Regions from separate parts of the Kitasatospora sp. NPDC023385 genome, predicted to be linked through region 1. Evidence: predicted binding sites of a transcription regulator. Region 1 holds the regulator's gene; each other region holds the start of a gene.
What was found. Region 1 encodes HrcA, which represses chaperone genes, less so after heat shock. Its sites were predicted from a motif close to TTNGCACTCNGNNNNNCNGAGTGCNAA; they were not measured.
Positions count from the first base shown of each region.

Region 2: a site for HrcA is predicted at 3,174-3,200, ahead of groL (chaperonin GroEL). Genes of this name have one in related genera too.
Region 3: a site for HrcA is predicted at 1,861-1,887, ahead of AC0B61_RS05505 (FmdB family zinc ribbon protein). Genes of this name have one in related genera too.

Region 1 is NZ_JBVOOL010000005.1:114,981-121,511, reverse strand. It holds gene AC0B61_RS10330 (16S rRNA (uracil(1498)-N(3))-methyltransferase) at 1-438, opposite strand, end outside; gene dnaJ (molecular chaperone DnaJ) at 572-1,711, opposite strand; gene hrcA (heat-inducible transcriptional repressor HrcA) at 1,790-2,824, opposite strand; gene htpX (zinc metalloprotease HtpX) at 3,114-4,034, shown strand; gene pspAB (PspA-associated protein PspAB) at 4,097-4,681, shown strand; gene AC0B61_RS10305 (DUF3097 domain-containing protein) at 4,713-5,546, shown strand; gene AC0B61_RS10300 (Uma2 family endonuclease) at 5,537-6,094, opposite strand; gene hemW (radical SAM family heme chaperone HemW) at 6,136-6,531, opposite strand, start outside.
Region 2 is NZ_JBVOOL010000003.1:475,712-482,242, reverse strand. It holds gene AC0B61_RS08180 (glucosyl-3-phosphoglycerate synthase) at 1-234, opposite strand, end outside; SAM riboswitch class I at 383-518, shown strand; gene thrC (threonine synthase) at 536-1,831, shown strand; gene AC0B61_RS08170 (ubiquitin-like small modifier protein 1) at 1,903-2,181, shown strand; gene AC0B61_RS08165 (cold-shock protein) at 2,777-2,983, shown strand; gene groL (chaperonin GroEL) at 3,357-4,979, shown strand; gene AC0B61_RS08155 (hypothetical protein) at 5,093-5,449, shown strand; gene AC0B61_RS08150 (HD domain-containing protein) at 5,446-6,102, opposite strand; gene AC0B61_RS08145 (PadR family transcriptional regulator) at 6,167-6,531, shown strand, end outside.
Region 3 is NZ_JBVOOL010000002.1:553,947-560,477, forward strand. It holds gene AC0B61_RS05485 (sigma-70 family RNA polymerase sigma factor) at 1-98, shown strand, start outside; gene AC0B61_RS05490 (hypothetical protein) at 229-501, shown strand; gene mscL (large conductance mechanosensitive channel protein MscL) at 538-957, opposite strand; gene AC0B61_RS05500 (hypothetical protein) at 988-1,260, opposite strand; gene AC0B61_RS05505 (FmdB family zinc ribbon protein) at 1,532-1,849, opposite strand; gene AC0B61_RS05510 (MFS transporter) at 1,995-3,416, opposite strand; gene AC0B61_RS05515 (potassium/proton antiporter) at 3,714-5,198, opposite strand; gene AC0B61_RS05520 (penicillin acylase family protein) at 5,439-6,531, shown strand, end outside.

The DNA.
Region 1 (6,531 bases):
GGACTGCTTGCCGGCCTCCCGGGCGGTGGCCCGCCACTTGGCGAGCGCCTTGACGCCGCGCTCGCCCTTCCACTGGGTGATGCAGCGCGAGGCCGCCCACGGGATCACCACGTCGACACCGACCTCGGTCATGGTCTCCACGGCCAGCTCGCCGCGGTCGCCCTTGGGCAGCGCCTGGACGACGACGATCCGCGGCGCCGGCTCGGGCTCCCGGCGCACGGCGGTGACCGCGACGTCGATCGCGTCCTTGCCGAGCACCCCGGCGACCGTCCCGTCCACGCCGAGGCCCAGCCCGTCGGCGAGGGTCAGCGCCTCGCCGGGCTGCAGCCGCTTCACCGCGGCCGCGTGCCGCCCCTCCGGGCCGTCCAGGCGCACCAGGGCCCCGGGCGCGGCGGCGGCGATCCGCTCGGTCTCGACGACGAAAACGGGCGCGGTCATGCGGGGGCCTTTCCGGGGTGGGGCCTACGGTCCGAGGGGTCTGCGGGGTCTGCCGGGTCTGAGGGGTGTGCGGGCCGTGGGGACGCGAAAGGGGTGCCGGGGGATCGAGCCCCCGGCACCCCCGCGCGGACGGCTACCGGCCGTTGAAGGCGTCCTTCAGCCGGGAGAACAGGCCCTGCTGCCCCGGCGCGAACTGGCCGGACGGCCGCTCCTCGCCGCGCAGCACCGCGAGGCGGCGCAGCAGGTCCTCCTGCTCGGCGTCGAGCTTGCTGGGCGTCTTCACCTCGACGTGCACTATCAGGTCGCCCCGGCCGCCCCCGCGCAGGTGGGTGATGCCGCGGCCGTGCAGCGGGATCGACTGGCCGGACTGGGTGCCGGGCCGGATGTCGATCTCCTCCAGGCCGTCCAGGGTCTGCAGCGGCACCTGGGTGCCGAGCGAGGCCGCCGTCATCGGGATGGTGACGGTGCAGTGCAGATCGTCCCCGCGCCGCTGGAAGATGGTGTGGCTGGTCTCGGCGATCTCGACGTACAGGTCGCCGGCCGGGCCGCCGCCGGGGCCGACCTCGCCCTCGCCGGCCAGCTGGATCCGGGTGCCGTTGTCGACACCGGCCGGGATCTTGACGGTCAGGGTGCGTCGGGCGCGGACCCGGCCGTCGCCGGCGCACTCGGGGCACGGCGTCGGCACGACGGTGCCGAAGCCCTGGCACTGCGGGCAGGGCCGGGAGGTCATGACCTGGCCCAGGAAGGACCGGGTGACCTGGGAGACCTCGCCCTTGCCGCGGCACATGTCGCAGGTCTGCGCGGAGGTGCCGGGGGCCGCGCCCTCGCCGCTGCACGTGGTGCAGGTGACGGCGGTGTCGACCTGGAGCTCCTTGGTGGTGCCGAAGGCGGCCTCCTCCAGGGTGATCTCCAGCCGGATCATGGCGTCCTGGCCGCGGCGGGTGCGCGAGCGCGGGCCGCGCTGGCCGGCCGCGGCGCCGAAGAAGGCGTCCATGATGTCGGAGAAGCCGAAGCCCGCCGCGCCGGCGCCGAAGCCGCCCGCGCCACCGCCGCCCGGCGACAGCGGGTCACCGCCGAGGTCGTAGACCTGGCGCTTCTGCGGATCGGAGAGCACCTCGTAGGCGGCGTTGATCTCCTTGAACCGCTCCTGCGTCTTCGGGTCCGGGTTGACGTCCGGGTGCAGTTCGCGTGCCAGGCGCCGGAACGCCTTCTTGATCTCGTCCTGCCCCGCATCCCGTCGGACGCCGAGTACCGCGTAGTAGTCCGTGGCCACCAAATGCTCCGCTTGTTCCGCCTGTAGTAGTGCTGCGACTGGTCACCGCGCGTCACCTATCTGACGAGCGGCCGTTTGCTACGACTCGGCCAGGATCTGGCCCACGTACCGCGCCACCGCCCGCACCGCCCCCATTGTGCCCGGGTAGTCCATCCGGGTCGGACCGATCACGCCCAGTTTGGCCACGCTCTCCTCGCCCGAACCGTAGCCGACCGACACGACCGAGGTGGAATTCAGCCCCTCGTAGGCGTTCTCCCGCCCGATCCGGACCGTCATCGCGGCGTCCCCGGTCTCACCCAGGAGGCGGAGCAGGATGACCTGCTCCTCCAGGGCCTCCAGCACCGGCTGGATGGTGAGCGGGAAGTCGTGGCCGAAGCGGGTCAGGTTGGCCGTGCCGGCCAGCATGATCCGCTCCTCGTTCTGCTCCGCGAGCGTCTCGAACAGCGTCGCCAGGACCGTGGTCACGGTCGGCCGGTCGGCCTGTTCGAACATCGCCGGAAGCTCCTCCAGCAGGCCCGGCACCTCCGGGAGGCGCCGGCCGGTGGCTCTGCTGTTGATCACGGTCCGCAGGTCCGCCAGGACCGTTTCGCCGACCGTGCCCGGGCAGTCGACCATCCGCTGCTCGACCCGGCCGGTGTTGGTGATCAGCACCAGCATCACCTTGGCCGGGGCCAGGGCCACCAGCTCGATGTGCCGGACGGTGGAACGCGACAGCGAGGGGTACTGCACCACCGCGACCTGCCGGGTCAGCTGGGCGAGCAGCCGCACGGTGCGGGCGACCACGTCGTCCAGGTCGACCGCGCCGTCCAGGAAGTGCCGGATCGCCCGGCGCTCGGGGGCGCTCATCGGCTTGACCTCGGCGAGCCGGTCGACGAAGAGGCGGTACCCCTTGTCGGTCGGGATGCGCCCGGCACTGGTGTGCGGCTGGTGGATGTAGCCCTCCTCCTCCAGCGCCGCCATGTCGTTGCGGACGGTCGCCGGCGAGACACCGAGGTTGTGCCGCTCCACCAGGGCCTTGGAGCCGACCGGCTCCTCGGTGCCCACGTAGTCCTGCACGATCGCGCGGAGCACGGCGAGCTTGCGGTCGTCCAGCTGGCGGACCTCACCGGCCATGGGGCACGCACCTCCGTCTTCGCACGTTGTCGTCTGTGTCCCTCTGAGCTGCCTCGGGGCTCCGGGAGGCCCCACCCCTGGCACTCTGAACGCGCGAGTGCCAGAACCGTACCTGCCAGTGTAAGGCCCGGGTCCTACGGCAGGAACGGCCCGACCGGCGTGATCCTTCCCGCAGTTCCGGGAACGGCCCGCGGCATGCCGACCGTTCACGGTTCCCGGCGCGGGGGTGGTGCCCCGCGGCCGTCCGGGTGGCAGCATCGAAAGCGACGGCGAATTGGAGGACCAAACGATGTCGAGCTCGGGCCAGCACACCCGCTTCGCGCCCGACCGCGGCCTGACCGGCCGCATGGTCGCGACGATGTTCGTGATCGGGCTGTTGTACGTCGGTTTCACCGGCCTGCTGATCGCGCTGCTGCGCGGCGCCTGGCCACTGATCGTCCTGATCTCCGGCGGGCTGTTCGTGGCCCAGTTCTGGTTCAGCGACAAGATCACCGAACGGGCGATGGGCGCCCGCCCGGTCTCCCCGGAGGAGTTCCCCCAACTGCACGGCACGATCGACCGGCTCTGCGCGCTGGCCGACATGCCCAAACCGCGCGTGGCGGTCGCCACCAACGACATGCCGAACGCCTTCGCCACCGGCCGCAACCCGCAGAACGCGGTCGTCTGCGTCACCACCGGCCTGCTGCGCCGGCTGGAGCCGGAGGAACTGGAGGGCGTCCTCGCCCACGAGCTGTCCCACGTCGCCCACCGCGACGTCGCCGTGATGACGATCGCCGGCTTCCTCGGCGTCCTCGCCGGCGCGATGACCCGGATCGCCATGTACGGCGGGTTCATGGGCGGCAGCCGCAACAGCAACGACCAGAACGCGGCCATCGCGGCCCTGGTCATCCCGCTGGTCTCGGTGGTCGTCTACGCGATCAGCTTCCTGCTCACCCGGCTGCTCTCCCGCTACCGCGAACTCGCCGCCGACCGCGCCGCCGCCCAGCTCACCGGACGGCCCAGCGCACTCGCCTCCGCGCTCACCAAGGTGACCGGGCAGATCGCGGCCATCCCCACCGAGGACCTGCGCAGGTCCCAGCCCTACAACGCGTTCTACTTCGCCCCCGCGCTGAACGCCCGGGAGACCGCCTCCCAGCTGTTCTCCACCCACCCGACGCTGGAGAAGCGACTGGCCGAACTGGCGAAGATCTCCGAGCAACTCGGCCGCTGATCCCGCCCGCATCCGCTCACCCGTCCCGCCCGTCCCGCCCGTTCCCATCCGAGAGGACTGCCGTGGGTTTCCTGGACACCCTGTTCGGCCGCACCAAGCCGGTCAAACCCGACCTCGACCAGCTGTTCGGCGTGCCGTCCGCCGCACTGACCCTGGAGGCCGGGGCCGGGTTCCTGCCCACCGGGCTCGGCTCGGTCTGCTTCGCGGCCGTCGAGGGCGCGGCGTTCGTCCAGGTGGAGCAGCAGGTCCGGGCCCTGCTGGACGCCGACACCGAGCGCGGCGGCGTCCCGGTGGAGGCCTCCAAGGACGGCTACGGCTACTCCTGGCTGCTCGCCCGGCACACGCCCGAGGAACTGCCGGAGCTGGTCAACGACCTGCACGCGGTCAACAGCGAGCTGGAGGCGAACGGCTTCGGCCCGCAGCTGCTCTGCTCGCTGGTGGGCTTCCGCGATCCGCAGGGCCGGTCCCTGGCCCTGGTGTACCTCTACAAGCGCGGCACCTTCTACCCCTTCGCCCCGGTGCCCGGCGGCGGCGAGAAGCGCGACAGCCCGCTGGAACTGCAGGTCAACGCGATGCTGGGCAACGACCTGCGGCTGGAGAAGGACCTCAGCCGCTGGTTCCCGGTCTGGGGCGCGCCGGGCCTCTGACGGCCCGTCCGCCGTCCCTATGATCACCCGTATGCGCAGCCACCGCTACGGACCCGACCTCACCCCGCCCTGGAAGAAGCAGCAGCCCGCCCCGGAGGTGCCAGCCGAGCCGGAGCTGGTGGTCGAGGAAGCGGCCACCGGCTTCTGCGGGGCGGTGGTGCGCTGCGAAAAGACGGCCGAGGGCTTCACCGTCACCCTGGAGGACCGTTTCGGCAAGCACCGGGTGTTCCCGATGGTCCCGCGCGGCTTCCTGCTGGAGGGCCGGGTCGTCACCCTGGTCCGCCCGACCGGCCCGGCCCCCGTCCGGACGCCGGGGCGTACGGCCTCCGGCTCGATCGCCGTCCCCGGCGCCCGCGCCCGGGTCGCCCGCGAGTCGCGGATCTACGTCGAGGGCCGGCACGACGCCGAACTGGTCGAGCGGGTCTGGGGCGACGACCTGCGCATCGAGGGCGTCGTCGTCGAGTACCTGCGGGGCATCGACGACCTGCCCGCGATCGCCGCCGACTTCGCCCCCGGGCCCGGCCGCCGCCTCGGCGTCCTGGTCGACCACCTGCTGCCGGGCACCAAGGAGCACCGCATCGCCGCCCGGGTCACCGGCGAGTCCGTCCTGGTCGTGGGCCACCCCTACATCGACATCTGGCAGGCCGTGAAGCCCTCGTCGGTCGGCATCCCCGGCTGGCCCGCCGTTCCGAGGGGGGAGGACTGGAAGGAGGGCACCTGCCGCCGCCTCGGGTGGCCGGTGGACACCCCGGCGGCCTGGAAGCACATCGTGTCGAAGGTCGACAGCTACAAGGACCTGGAGCCCGAACTCCTGGGCAGGGTCGAGGAATTGATCGACTTCGTGACACTGCCGGATCAGGCGTAGGTCTGGAACTCCGAGGTGTCGAGCGTGATGCCGAGCAACTCGACCTGAATCGGGTCACCGAATTTGGTGGTCCGCTCGGACCAGTAGACCGGTGTACCCGAAGGCGTGTCTGTGGTCAGATCCGTGAGGAGCACGCACACGCCCTTGAGCGGATCGACGATGAGGTACGCCGGAATCCCACCCTGGGCGTACATCTCGCGCTTGGTCCGGTAGTCCCGATGCACGCTGGTCCTGGAAACCACCTCGACCACGACGGTCACTGCGGAGGCGGCCAGCAACCGGCCCGCCTCCGGGACTACGCCGCGCTCGAAGATGACCAGGTCCGGTTGGGGTTCACTCGCCTCGCCGGAGATGATCAGATCCTGGGTCTGAAGCGCCCGCCACTGGTCGTACGGGGTCTGGTGCTGGATCGCCGAGACGATGAGGTTGTGGACCATGTCAGGCCCGGCCATCATCACGATTTCCCCCCTGATGAGTTCGGCCTTGACGCCTTCCGGCACCTCCAGGTTCTCGAAGATCCCGGTCATCCGGTCATCGATGGCGGTCATCGCACGCTCCCTCTGACGGCTGACACCCACGTTAACGAATGTCAGTCCACCAGGTCACGCACGATCGCGTCCGCGAGCAGCCTGCCCTGGAGGGTGAGGGCGGCGCGGCCGGCCTCGTACGGCTCCGGGGCGAGGAGGCCGTCGGCGAGGGCCTGGTCGGCGGCCTTGCGGCCGGTGTCGGTGAGCAGGTCCAGCGGGATGCCCTCGGCCAGGCGCAGTTCCAGCAGGATCCGTTCGACGCGGCGGTCCTCGCCGCTCAGGACCTCGCGGCCCAGGCCCGGGGTGCGGCCCTCGGCGAGGGCCTGGGCGTAGGCGGCGGGGTGCTTGGCGTTCCACCAGCGGACGCCGCCGACGTGGCTGTGGGCGCCGGGGCCGGCGCCCCACCAGTCGGCGCCGGTCCAGTACAGCTCGTTGTGGCGGCAGCGGCCCTCGGGGGT
Region 2 (6,531 bases), on a different contig from region 1:
GACGAGTTCGTCGACGAGCGGGAGGCGCTCCATCAGCTCCCGGCGGACGGTGCGGACGATGCCGCCGACGGTGGCCTCCTCGTCCAGGGCGGGCAGGACGACGCTGACGGTGCGGCCGGTCCGTTCCTTGGCCGCCAGGAGGTCCTCGACCGGCCGGTCGGCCGCGCTCCAGGAGCGGCGGCGCAGCCAGGACGCCGCCTGCGGCAGGAGCTCGGGGGTCGGTTCGGCGGGCACGGAAGTCTCCTCGGCGGGGTCGGGTGGGACGGCTCATCTCGCGTGGCGGACGGTCCCGTTCGGGTTTGACGCCTTCGGATACAGTCTTCGTACAGCGGCCGGACCTTTGCACGCCGGGGTCACCGCTGAGCGCCACCACAATTTCACAAGCTCATCCAGAGGGACTGAGGGAACGGCCCGTTGACGTCCCGGCAACCTTCTCGCCTGACTGTCCTCGACAGGACCCGGCGGGACAGGTGCCAATTCCGGCCTGTGGCGCGACCGCGCCGCGGGGAAGATGAGGAGAGAGGCCTCCGCCACCATGGCTATCACCGTGACGACCCCTTCCGGTGCCGCACCTGCCGCCGTCGATCTCGGCCCCGCCACCGCGCTGTCCTGTCGGGAGTGCGGAACCCGCTTCCCGCTCGGCCCCAGCTTCGCCTGCGTGGAGTGTTTCGGCCCGCTGGAGATCGCCTACGAGTTCGGCAGCGAGAGCGCCGAGGAACTGCGCAAGCGGATCGAGGCCGGCCCGGCGTCCGTCTGGCGCTACGCGCCGCTGCTGCCCGTCCCGGCCGACGTGGCGTCCAAGCCCAACCTGAACCCGGGGTGGACCCCGCTGGTGAAGGCGGACAACCTGGGCCGGGAGCTCGGCTTCACCGCCCAGCTGCACATCAAGGACGACTCCGGGAACCCGACGCACTCCTTCAAGGACCGTGTGGTGGCCTGCGCCATCGAGGCGGCCCGGGCGTTCGGGTACACGACGCTGTCCTGCTCGTCGACCGGCAACCTGGCCGGCGCGGTGGGTGCGGCGGCCGCCCGGGCCGGGCTGCGCTCCTGCGTGTTCATCCCGCACGACCTGGAGCAGGGCAAGGTCGTCATGGCCGGGGTGTACGGCGGCGAGCTGGTCGGCATCGAGGGCACCTACGACGACGTGAACCGCTTCTGCTCGGAGCTGATCGGCGACCCGGCCGGCGAGGGCTGGGGCTTCGTCAACGTCAACCTGCGGCCGTACTACGGCGAGGGCTCCAAGACGCTGGCGTACGAGATCTGCGAGCAGCTCGGCTGGCGGCTGCCGGAACAGATCGTGATCCCGATCGCCTCGGGCTCGCAGCTGACGAAGATCGACAAGGGGCTGCAGGAGCTGATCAAGCTCGGCCTGGTCGAGGACCGGCCGTACCGGATCTTCGGGGCCCAGGCGGAGGGCTGCTCGCCGGTGTCGGCCGCCTACAAGGCCGGCCGGGACGTGATCAGGCCGGTCAAGCCGAACACCATCGCCAAGTCGCTGGCGATCGGCAACCCGGCCGACGGCCCGTACGTGCTGGACATCGCCCGCCGCACCGGCGGCGCCGTGGAGGACGTCACGGACGCTGAGGTCGTGGCGGCGATCCGGCTGCTGGCGCGGACCGAGGGCATCTTCGCCGAGACCGCGGGCGGCGTGACCGTCGGCGTGCTGAAGAAGCTGGTCGAGACCGGGCAGCTGGATCCGGCCAAGGAGACCGTCGCGATCAACACCGGCGACGGCCTGAAGACCCTGGACGCCGTCTCCGACGCCGGGATGTCCGCCGTCATCCGCCCGACGCTGGACTCGTTCCGCGCCGCCGGCCTCGCGTCCGCCTGAACCTCCCCACCCCGCAAGGCCGCACCCCCGCTAGGCCGCACACCGCTAGGCCGCACCCCGCTAGGAGAGCCATGAGCGCCAACGTCCGCATCCCCACCATCCTGCGCACCTACACCGGCGGAGCCGCCGAGGTGACCGCCGAGGGCGCCACCCTGGCCGAGGTCATCGCCGACCTGGAGAAGAACCACCCGGGCATCTCGGCCCGCGTGCTGGACGACACCGGCAAGCTGCGCCGCTTCGTGAACGTCTACGTGAACGACGACGACGTGCGCTTCGCCGAGGGCCTGGCCACCGAGATCAAGGACGGCGCCGGCGTCTCGATCATTCCGGCGGTGGCCGGCGGCTGCTGAGCCGTTCCCGCCCGCTCGCCCAAGCTCCCCCGCTCGCCGGTCGGCCGCCCGTCCGTACGGAATTCCGCTTTCCGTCGGTACGGGCGGCCGCTTGCATTCCGGCGGGAATATTTTCCGGTCGAGTCGGAGTAGAGTGTGGCTCGGCTGGGAACAGGACTTCCCTTTCGGCCTTTCGCGGTGTTCCGCGATGTTCTGCGGTGTTCCGCTGTGTTCCGCCCCCGCAGGACGTCCGGCCGGTGAGACCCGACCGTGAAACATGTCAGGCAGATGTCAGAATTCCTGCAGGCATTTGGGTAATTCGTCCGCTATGCCCGGCGTGGAATGCCGAGAACTTCCCGATTCGGTACGCCCTGTCCCTTGGCGTGGCAACGGAAAGACCGGCGGCTGACCCTGTTGCAGAGGGCGTCGATCCGGATACATTCAGCGGCGGTCGACGCAACCACCCGCTCACCGGAGGCCGTTGGGCGTTCCGTGCGGACGGTTGCGGCGTGCACGGCTGCGCCCAGGGGGGGTTCCCCGGGCCGGCCTTCAAACCAACCCGGGCCCGCGACCTGCGGGCACGTGAAGGGCCAGCACAGCACTAGGGGAGTTCGGAATGGCTCAGGGCACCGTCAAGTGGTTCAACGCGGAGAAGGGCTACGGCTTCATCGCGGTCGACGGTGGTGCGGACGTCTTCGTCCACTACAGCGCGATCCAGATGGACGGCTACCGCACCCTCGAGGAGGGCCAGCGGGTCGAGTTCGAGATCTCCCAGGGACAGAAGGGCCCGCAGGCGGACATGGTCCGCGCCGCGGCGGGCTGACCCCTTCCGACCCCAGGAGCTCGGCGCGGCCCCACGGCTGGTGACCACTCGCTTCTCGACGGGCCCGTGCGACACGCGTCGTACGGGCCCGTCGGCGTTCCCTGGCCGCTTCCGACCATTCCCGACTGTTTCCGGGCGCTTCCGGGTGCGCCCGGGCGGCCGTGTGGCGGCTCGCGGGTCGCCCGTGGGGCTTGCACTCGACCACCGTGAGTGCTAATCATTGGCGTTAGCACTCACAGCGTGAGAGTGACAGCGGACCGGGTCGGTGAGGCCCCCGGGAGCGGTAGGGGAAAAGACCCCCGCACACCAGGGCCGTCCGTCGCGGGCACCCCTTGGTCCGAGCAGTCGACCGTGTCCCGGAGGACCACTTCTGATGGCCAAGATCATCGCCTTTGATGAGGAAGCTCGCCGCGGCCTTGAGCGTGGCATGAACCAGCTCGCCGACGCGGTGAAGGTCACGCTCGGCCCCAAGGGCCGCAACGTCGTGCTGGAGAAGAAGTGGGGCGCCCCCACGATCACCAACGACGGTGTCTCCATCGCCAAGGAGATCGAGCTCGAGGACCCGTACGAGAAGATCGGTGCGGAGCTCGTCAAGGAGGTCGCCAAGAAGACGGACGACGTCGCGGGCGACGGCACCACCACCGCCACCGTGCTGGCCCAGGCCCTGGTGCGCGAGGGTCTGCGCAACGTCGCCGCCGGTGCCAACCCGATGGCCCTGAAGCGCGGCATCGAGAAGGCCGTCGCCGCCGTCTCGGACCAGCTGCTGGCCCAGGCCAAGGACGTGGAGACCAAGGAGCAGATCGCCTCCACCGCCTCCATCTCCGCCGCCGACACCCAGATCGGCGAGCTGATCGCCGAGGCCATGGACAAGGTCGGCAAGGAAGGCGTCATCACCGTCGAGGAGAGCAACACCTTCGGTCTGGAGCTCGAGCTCACCGAGGGCATGCGCTTCGACAAGGGCTACATCTCCGCCTACTTCGCCACCGACCTGGAGCGGATGGAGGCGACGTTCGAGGACCCGTACATCCTCATCGCCAACTCCAAGATCGGCTCGGTCAAGGACCTGCTCCCGCTGCTGGAGAAGGTCATGCAGAGCGGCAAGCCGCTCGTCATCATCGCCGAGGACGTCGAGGGCGAGGCCCTGTCGACCCTGGTCGTGAACAAGATCCGCGGCACCTTCAAGTCCGTCGCCGTCAAGGCCCCGGGCTTCGGCGACCGCCGCAAGGCCATGCTCGGCGACATCGCCATCCTCACCGGTGGCACCGTGATCTCCGAGGAGGTCGGCCTCAAGCTCGAGAACGCCGGCATCGACCTGCTGGGCACCGCCCGCAAGGTGGTCATCACCAAGGACGAGACCACCATCGTCGACGGTGGCGGCGACAGCGAGCAGGTCGCGGGCCGCGTGAACCAGATCCGCGCCGAGATCGAGAACAGCGACTCGGACTACGACCGCGAGAAGCTCCAGGAGCGCCTCGCCAAGCTGGCCGGCGGCGTGGCCGTCATCAAGGCCGGCGCGGCCACCGAGGTGGAGCTCAAGGAGCGCAAGCACCGCATCGAGGACGCCGTCCGCAACGCCAAGGCAGCTGTCGAGGAGGGCATCGTCGCCGGTGGCGGCGTCGCCCTGCTGCAGGCCAGCGTCGCGTTCGACAAGCTGGAGCTCGAGGGCGACGAGGCCACCGGTGCCAACATCGTCCGCGTGGCCCTGGAGGCCCCGATCAAGCAGATCGCGACCAACGCCGGCCTCGAGGGCGGCGTCGTGGTGGAGAAGGTGCGCAACCTCCCCGCCGGTCACGGCCTGAACGCGGCCACCAACACCTACGTCGACCTGATCGCCGAGGGCATCATCGACCCGGCCAAGGTCACCCGCTCCGCGCTGCAGAACGCCGCCTCCATCGCGGCGCTGTTCCTCACCACCGAGGCCGTCATCGCCGACAAGCCGGAGAAGGCCGCCGCGGCCGCCGGCGGCGGCATGCCGGGCGGTGACATGGACTTCTGATCCTGATCGCTTCGATCGGATCGGTCGGTTCCTCGTCCGTGTGGGCGGTTCCCTTCGGGGAGCCGCCCACACGGCGTTTCCGGGCCGTCGGTGTTTCGCGAGAAGATGGGCGGATGGCTTCCGACGACATCGAGACCGCCCTGCACAACGCGCGGGCCCTGATCCTGGCCGACCTCACCGCGCGGGACGTGGCGGACGCCGCCGTCGTCTCGCTGGTCGAGCAGGCGGTGACGCACCGCCGCTGGTGGCTGGAGCAGTGGCCGGACGGCACCGACTACGTGCTCGGGCTCGTCGCGCAGGACGTCCAGGACGCGCTGCTGGAGGCGTACGGCCGCTGGCCGCTGTGCACCGGCTGCGCGGCCGACGGGGATCCGCACGCGCTGAGCGTGGAGCCGGAGCTGGGGCCGGAGCCGCACTGGGTGTGCGGCAAGCAGGGCACGGCGGTGGCGCCGGTGGGGAAGCTGGCCTAGCTTCCGAGCCCGTCGCGTCCGTCGAGTCGTTCGAGTTCCGCCGTGAGATTGGCGCGGGCGGCTCCGGTGAAGCGCTCGCGGGCGGCCGGGGTGCGGTAGAGGGCCGGGAGCGCGAGCAGCTGGCGCAGGACGGCGGCCCGGCCCGCCGTGAAGTCCGGCTCGGGGACGAAGCCGTACTCCTCCCGGACGGCGGCCGCGTACGCCGCGTACGCCTCGGGGGCGCCGCCGAGGACGGCGAGGTCGGCGTCGCAGAGCACTTCGCCGTCGCGGTCGCCCGGTGCCGGGTCGTGGGTGACGGTGAGCAGCACCAGCCGTTCGACCTCGGCGACGCGGGCGGCGGGCAGCCCGGCGTCGGTGAGCGCGCGGACGGCCAGGGCGGCGCTGCGCTCCTCGTTCTCGGTGCGGTCGGGGCGGTAGACGGCGTCGTGGAACCAGGCCGCGAGGCGGACGGTGTCCGGGTCGGCGGCGTGCCCGGCGAGGTCGTCGACGTGGCGCAGGACCGCGCGCAGGTGCTCGGGGGTGTGGTAGCGGCGCTGCGGCTCGGACCAGCGGCGCAGCAGCTCACGGCCGTACGGTGCGGGGTCGGTGGTGGCGCCGCAGCGGGGCAGCAGGGCGGTCCAGGCGGCGAGCAGGTCGTCCTCGGTGGTCGGCATGACCGTCATTGTGTCGGGTCGTTCCGGTGGACGTGATGTGCCGTTCGACGATATATGTAGACGCATGACAGAACGCTCCATGCAGGAGCCGACGCTGCTTCTGCTCACCGCACTGGCCGACGCCCCCAGGCACGGCTACGCACTCATCCAGGAGATCGCCACGATCTCCGACGGCCGGGTCAAGATGCGCACCGGCACGCTGTACGGCGCGCTCGACCGGCTGCTCGGCCAGGGCCTGATCGAGGTCGCCGCCGAGGAAGTGGTGGACGGGCGGGCCCGGCGCACCTACGCACTGACCGACGCCGGACGGGGCGCGCTGGCCGCCGAGGCCGAGCGCCTGCGAGCGGTCGCCACCGAGGCCGAGCGCCGGCTCACGAAGATCCGGTCGATGCTGCCGGGGAAGGCCGGGTCGCAGGGGCGGCCCGCCGC
Region 3 (6,531 bases), on a different contig from region 1:
AGCACGGCCTCACCCGCGAGCGGATCCGGCAGATCGAGAAGCACGCGCTGGCCGAGCTGAAGAAGATCGCCGACCACGCCGGCTTCGAGGCCGCCTGACGGGCCGCCCCTGCCGGTGGAACGGGTCGAGCCCTCACCCGGGCCCTGGTGCGGAGTGTTCCGCAGCGGGGCCCGAGGCGTGCCACGGGGCTCTTAGGCTGGAGGGACAGGACGAGGCGAGCGATGGGTCGTGGACACGGTGAGCGAGCAGGAACAGGAACAGCCGACGGCGCAGGGGCCGGCGCAGGGGGAGCGCCAAAAGCAGGAGCAGGGCCAGGCAGAGGCACCGGACCAGGGCCCGGGGAAGGACGCCGCGGTCAAGGCCCGGCTGGTCTTCCGCGACCCGCTGGACGAGCCGTCCCGGGACGACACCGACGCCGGCTGGGGTGACCGGCCCGGGGCGGGCGGTGGGCGGGGGCTGGACTGGTATCTGAGCCAGCGCCCGCCGCACCACGGGGGCTGAGACGACGGAGAGGGGTAGGGAAAGAAGCGGGGCTGGTCAGCGCATCGGCGAGACCAGCGCGTCGCGGATCTCGGTCAGCAGTTGGACCTCCTTGGCCTCGGCCTCCGCCGCCACCTCGGCGTTGGACTTGCGGCGGGCCGCCAACCTGTTCATGGGCACGATCAGAACGAAGTAGACGACCGCCGCGGTGATCAGGAACTGCAGGGCGGCACTGAGCACCGATCCCCACAGGATGAGGATCCCGGACGAGACCTCGCCGGCCGGGCCCACCTCGCACGGCCCCTTGAGGCAGGAGCTGTAGGAGCCCAGGTCCTTCGTCCCGAAGACGCCGACGATCGGGTTGATCACGCCCTTGACGAAGGCGTTGACGATGTTGGTGAATGCCGCGCCGATGACGACGGCGACGGCGAGTTCGACGACATTTCCACGCAGCAGGAATTCCTTGAAGCCCTTCATGCCGCCTCGAACGACGAAGTCGTCGCCCGGTTACGGGTGATCTTCGGCGGCTCCGGATTGACAACCCGTCCGGCCCAGCGGGCCTCCGTCGGGCGGCGGCAGCCCGGCCCGTGCGGGCCCGAGCGCGAGCGCCGCGGCCACCGCGAGCAGGACCAGCGCGGGCACCCCGGCCCGCCGCCGGACCGCGCTGCGCCAGCGGTGCCACCCGCCGCACCCGCGCCGGATCGGCGGGAAGCTCGGCACCTCCTGCCGTGGCGGCACGGTCGGCGCGGGCAGCGGGACGGAGAAGCTCACGGTCGTCATGGACGAACCTCCGGATCGGTCGGTCGGCCGACCCCGGTTGGCCCGGCCGACCCCCACGATGAGCGCTCCCGCCGGCCTCGGAAAGGCACTTTCCCCAGCCTGTGGAAAACCCTGCCCTGTGGACAACTTCGTGCACTCGCGCGAGTGAGAGAGCCCCGCCGGAGGTGACGGAACGGCCAGAGAAGCAGAAAGGCCCGCCGCCCCGCGTGCAAGCGGGGCCGACGGGCCTTTCCGAGGTCTGCTGGGCGTCCGGTCGAATCCGGCGCCCGAGTCAGCTCGCGGCCGGAGCCGGGCTGGACGGGGTCGAGGACCCGGTGCCCGACGCGGCGGGCGAGGAGGTCGAGGTGGACGACGTCGAGGAGGTCGACGTCGACGTGGACGACGATCCGGAGCCCACCGAGCTGGTGGAGGACGAGCGGCTGTCGGTCCGGTAGAAACCCGAACCCTTGAACACGACACCCACGGCCGAGAAGACCTTGCGGAGCCGTCCCTGGCAGTCGGGGCACGTGGTCAGCGCCTCGTCGGTGAACTTCTGCACCGCCTCCAGGCCGTTGCCGCACTCGGTGCACTGGTACTGGTACGTGGGCACTTGTCTTCCTCCTGGCACTCTCGCCTGATGAGTGCTAACGATGGTCAATGATGCGGCATTCCGCTGGATCAGTCCAGCGACTCAGGTGTGAGATCGGCCCCGCCCGGGCGGACCGGGTCGCCCCGGCCGTGCGGCGGAGTCGCGCTCAGCCCTTGGCCGCGCCCACCAGCTGCCCGGCGCCCCCGCGCTCCGCCGAGCCGGAAGCAGGCCCGGAAGCAGTACCGGAAACGGTGCCCGAAGCGGTGCCGGAAGCGGGCCCGGCGGCCGAGCCGGCGGCGATCCGGTCGGTCCCAGCCGCCGGTGCGACCAGCAGGTGCCGCAGCGAGAACAGCACGACCAACCCGAGGCCGGCGCCGACCAGCGGCACCAGGAACCCGGCCGAGGGCCCCTGCCCGTCGATCAGCTTCCCCGCGGCCATCGAGCCGACCGCCAGTCCGAGCCCGATGGCGCCGGTCAGCCAGGTGAAGGCTTCCGTCTTGGCGCCGTCCGCGACCAGCGTCTCGACCAGGGTGTAGCCGCTGATCAGGGTCGGCGCGATGGCCAGGCCGCAGACCAGTCCGGCGACGGTGAGCGCGACCAGGCTCGGCATCGCCCACAGCGTGGAGCAGCCCAGCACCAGCAGCGTGTAGCTCATCAGCATCCGCTGCTGGACGGCCCGCCGCCAGGCGATCACGCCGTACAGCACGCCGGCCAGCATCGAGCCGCCCGCGAAGATCCCGTACACGGTGCCGCCGGCGGCGTGCTGCCCGACCGAGTCGGCGAAGGCGTTCACCGACACCTGCATCCCGCCGAACACCGCGCCGACGCCGAGGAAGGTCCCGGCGAGCAGGCGGACGCCGGGGGAGGCGAGCGCCGAGGCGCGCTTGGCGCCGGGCTGGGGCACGATCCGGGCGGGGGCGGTGCGCCGCTGGGCGGCGAAGGCCAGGCCGCCGACGAGGGTCAGCGCGGCCTCGGCGACCAGGGCGGCGGCCGGGTTGGCGAGGGCGGCGATGCCGGAGGCCAGGATCGGGCCGATCACGAAGGTGAACTCGTCCGTCACGGACTCGAAGGCGAAAGCGGTGCTCACCCGGGCCGCCGAGGCGTCGGACGGGCCGTCGGCGGTGAACCGGGCCACCCAGCGGGCCCGGACCATCGCGCCGATCTGCGGCACGCTGGCGCCGGCCGGGACGGCGGCGAGGAACAGGCTCCAGGCCGGCGCGTGGCCGAGCGCCAGGGCGATCAGTACGCCGACCGAGGCGCCGTGCACCAGGACGGCCGGGACGAGCACCGCGGCCTGCCCGTAGCGGTCGGCGAGCCGCCCGGTCTGCGGCCCGATCAGGGCCTGCGCGACGGCGGCGACGGCGGTGACGGTACCGGCGGTGCCGTACGAGCCGTGGGTCTGGGTGACGAGCAGCAGGATGCCCATGCTGAGCATCGCGTACGGCAGTCGTGCGACGAGGGCGGGGGACAGGAAGGTCCAGGCCCCGGGGGTGCGCAGCAGTTCGCCGTACCCGACGCGGGCGGGGGTCCGGGCTGCGGTGGTGTCCGCGATGTCCGCGGAGGTATCGACCGTTCGGCGGGCCGTCACGGTCGGTCCTTCCTGCTGCCTGGTAGCGCGGCAGGGCATGGGGTGGCCCCGACGGCGCCGAGAGTCGTCCTCTCGCGCGTCGACCGGGGTAGATACCGGGTCGGCCCGGTGTGATTCCCGGGGGCCGGACCGCGGCCGCCGAGCGGTCGCGCCAACTCTGCGTCAGGCAGATGCTGGGGTGGTCTAGCGGTGGTTATACGGCGTAGTCGAACCAGCATACAGTTACGCGCGTAGATTCCGCCAGCCACCCCGTCTGGCCGTCCCCGGACCGAGCCCAGGCCAGGACCGAGTCCGGGCTCACCGCCCGTGCAGCCACCCGGCGAGCTTGCCGCCCTTGTCGACGGCCCGCAGCCGGCGCTCCGCCGCGTCGCCGACCTCGTCCGTGGTGACCACGAGCAGCTCGTCCCCGCCGCGCAGCACCGTCGCCTTGTCCGGCACGAAGGAGTTGCCCTCGCGCACGACCAGGGTGACCGCCGCGCCCTTGGGCAGCCGGAGCTCGCCGACCTCCACGCCGGACATCCGGGAGGCGGGGGAGAGCGCGACCGACAGCAGGTGCCCGTGCAGCTTCTCCAGCGGGGCGGACTCGATGCCGAGGTCCTGGCCCATCGCGCCCTCGCCGATCCGCAGCCGCTTGGCCACCCACGGCAGGGTCGGTCCCTGGAGCAGGGTGAAGGTGACGACCAGGATGAAGACGATGTTGAAGACGTCCGCGGCCTGGTGCGCGCCCGACACCACCGGGATGGTGGCGAGCACGATGGGCACCGCGCCGCGCAGGCCGGCCCAGCTCAGCAGCGCCTGCTCGCGCGGGGGCACCTTGAACGGGGTCAGCGAGGCCACCACCGACAGCGGCCGGGCCAGGAAGACCAGCACGCCGCCGATCACCAGCGCGGGCACCACCGCGGAACCCATGGTCGCGGGCGTGCAGAGCAGTCCGAGCAGCACGAACATGCCGATCTGCCCGATCCACGCCAGTCCGTCCGCGAAGCCGCGGACGGCGGGGCCGTGCGGCAGCTTGGAGTTCCCGAGGATCACCGCGCTGATGTAGACGGCGAGGAAGCCGGAGCCGTGCAGCAGCGCGCCGCCCGCGTAGGCGAGCACGGTGAGCGCCATCACGGCGATCGGGTAGAGGCCCGAGGAGGGCAGTGCGACGTGCTTGATCCCGAAGGCGCCGAGCTTGCCGACGGCGAAGCCGACCGCGGCGCCGATCGCCAGTTCGGCGAGGATGGTGCCGATCAGGACGTACCAGGGGTCCAGTTCGCCGGTGGTGGCGAAGGCGACGACCAGGATGACGACGGGCGCGTCGTTGAAGCCGGACTCGGCTTCCAGCAGTCCGGTGAGCCGGTGGGGCAGCGGGACCATCCGCAGCACCGAGAAGACGGCGGCCGCGTCGGTCGAGGAGACTATGGCGCCGAGCAGCAGTGAGGTCCGCCAGTCCAGGCCGACCAGCCAGTGGGCGCCGGCCGCGGTGGCGAACACGCTGACCCCGACGCCGACGGTGGCGAGCACGGTGGCGGCCGGCACCACCGGTCTGATCTCGCGCCAGCTCGTCTTGAGGCCGCCCTCGGCCAGGATCACCACGAGTGCCGCGTAGCCGATCACCTGGGTCAGCTCGGCGTTGTTGAAGGAGACCCCGATGCCGTTCTGGCCCAGCGCCACGCCGATCCCCAGGTAGATCAGCAGGCTGGGCAGCCCTGATCGGGTGGAGATCCGGACGGCGACCACCGCGAAGAGCAGGATCACGGAGGCTTCGAGCAGGAGCTGGTTCAGATGGGCGACGTTCACGCAGGGGCACCTCGGGCAGGCATGGGCGGGCGGGGTGTCTGGTGGTGCTGTGGTGTCGACCCGTCAAGAAGGCGTCAATGCTCCTCTTGCGGATCGTTACTCAGTCTAACATTTTGCCATATCTTTAGCTTGGTCCCCCGTTCACGGTGCCCGCCGGACTCGGCCTAATGTGGTGCCCTGTCATGGCCGCAGGCCCTGGACACGCCCGCCCGCCCCGAAGTCAGGACCGCAAGGACCCAGATGCCCCGCTCGAAGAAGTTCCGGCGCGCCCGTCTGTTCGTGATCGTGCTGGTCGTGCTGCTGGTGGCCGGCGTCGGCTACGGCGGCTACCGCGGGGTCTCCGCGGTCCGCGCCTCCTTCCCGGAGGTCGACGGCAGCGTCAAGGTGGCGGGCCTGAGCGCGCCGGTCGACGTGAAGCGGGACGCCAACGGCATCCCGCAGCTGTACGCCGACACCCCCGAGGACCTGTTCCGCGCCCAGGGCTACGTCCAGGCGCAGGACCGTTTCTGGGAGATGGACGTCCGCCGGCACATCACCGCCGGCCGGCTCTCCGAGATGTTCGGCGACGGCCAGGTCGACACCGACACCTTCATCCGCACCATGGGCTGGCGGCAGGTGGCGCAGAAGGAGTACGACACCAAGCTGACGCCGGAGACCAAGAAGTACCTGCAGTCCTACGCGGACGGCGTGAACGCCTGGCTCGCCGAGCACCCCGGCGGCGAGAAGGCCTCGCTGGAGTACGCGCTGCTCGGCGCCGTCAACAGCGGCTACCAGCCCGAGCAGTGGAGCCCCGTCGACTCGGTGGCCTGGCTCAAGGCGATGGCCTGGAACCTCTCCGGGAACCTCCAGGAGGAGATCGACCGCTCGCTGCTGGCCCAGGACTTCAGCCCGGACAAGATCGCCGAGCTGTACCCGGACTACCCGTACAGCCGCAACGGCACCATCGTGAAGACCGGCACCGTCAGCGGCGACACCTACCGCCCCGCCGACGGCTCCCCGCAGTCCGGCCCGGGCAACGGCACCGCCACCGCCCAGGGCGCGGCCACCACCAAGGCGCTGCTGCAGGGCCTCACCGACCGCATCGACGGCATGCCGCAGCTGCTCGGCCGTCCCGGACAGGGCATCGGGTCCAACTCGTGGGCGGTGGCGGGCACCCACACCACGACCGGCAAGCCGCTGCTGGCCAACGACCCGCACCTCGGCCCCGGCCTGCCCTCGGTCTGGTACCAGATGGGCCTGCACTGCCGGACCGCCTCCCCGGCCTGCCAGTTCGACGTCTCCGGCTTCACCTTCGCGGGCATGCCCGGCGTGGTGATCGGCCACAACAAGGACG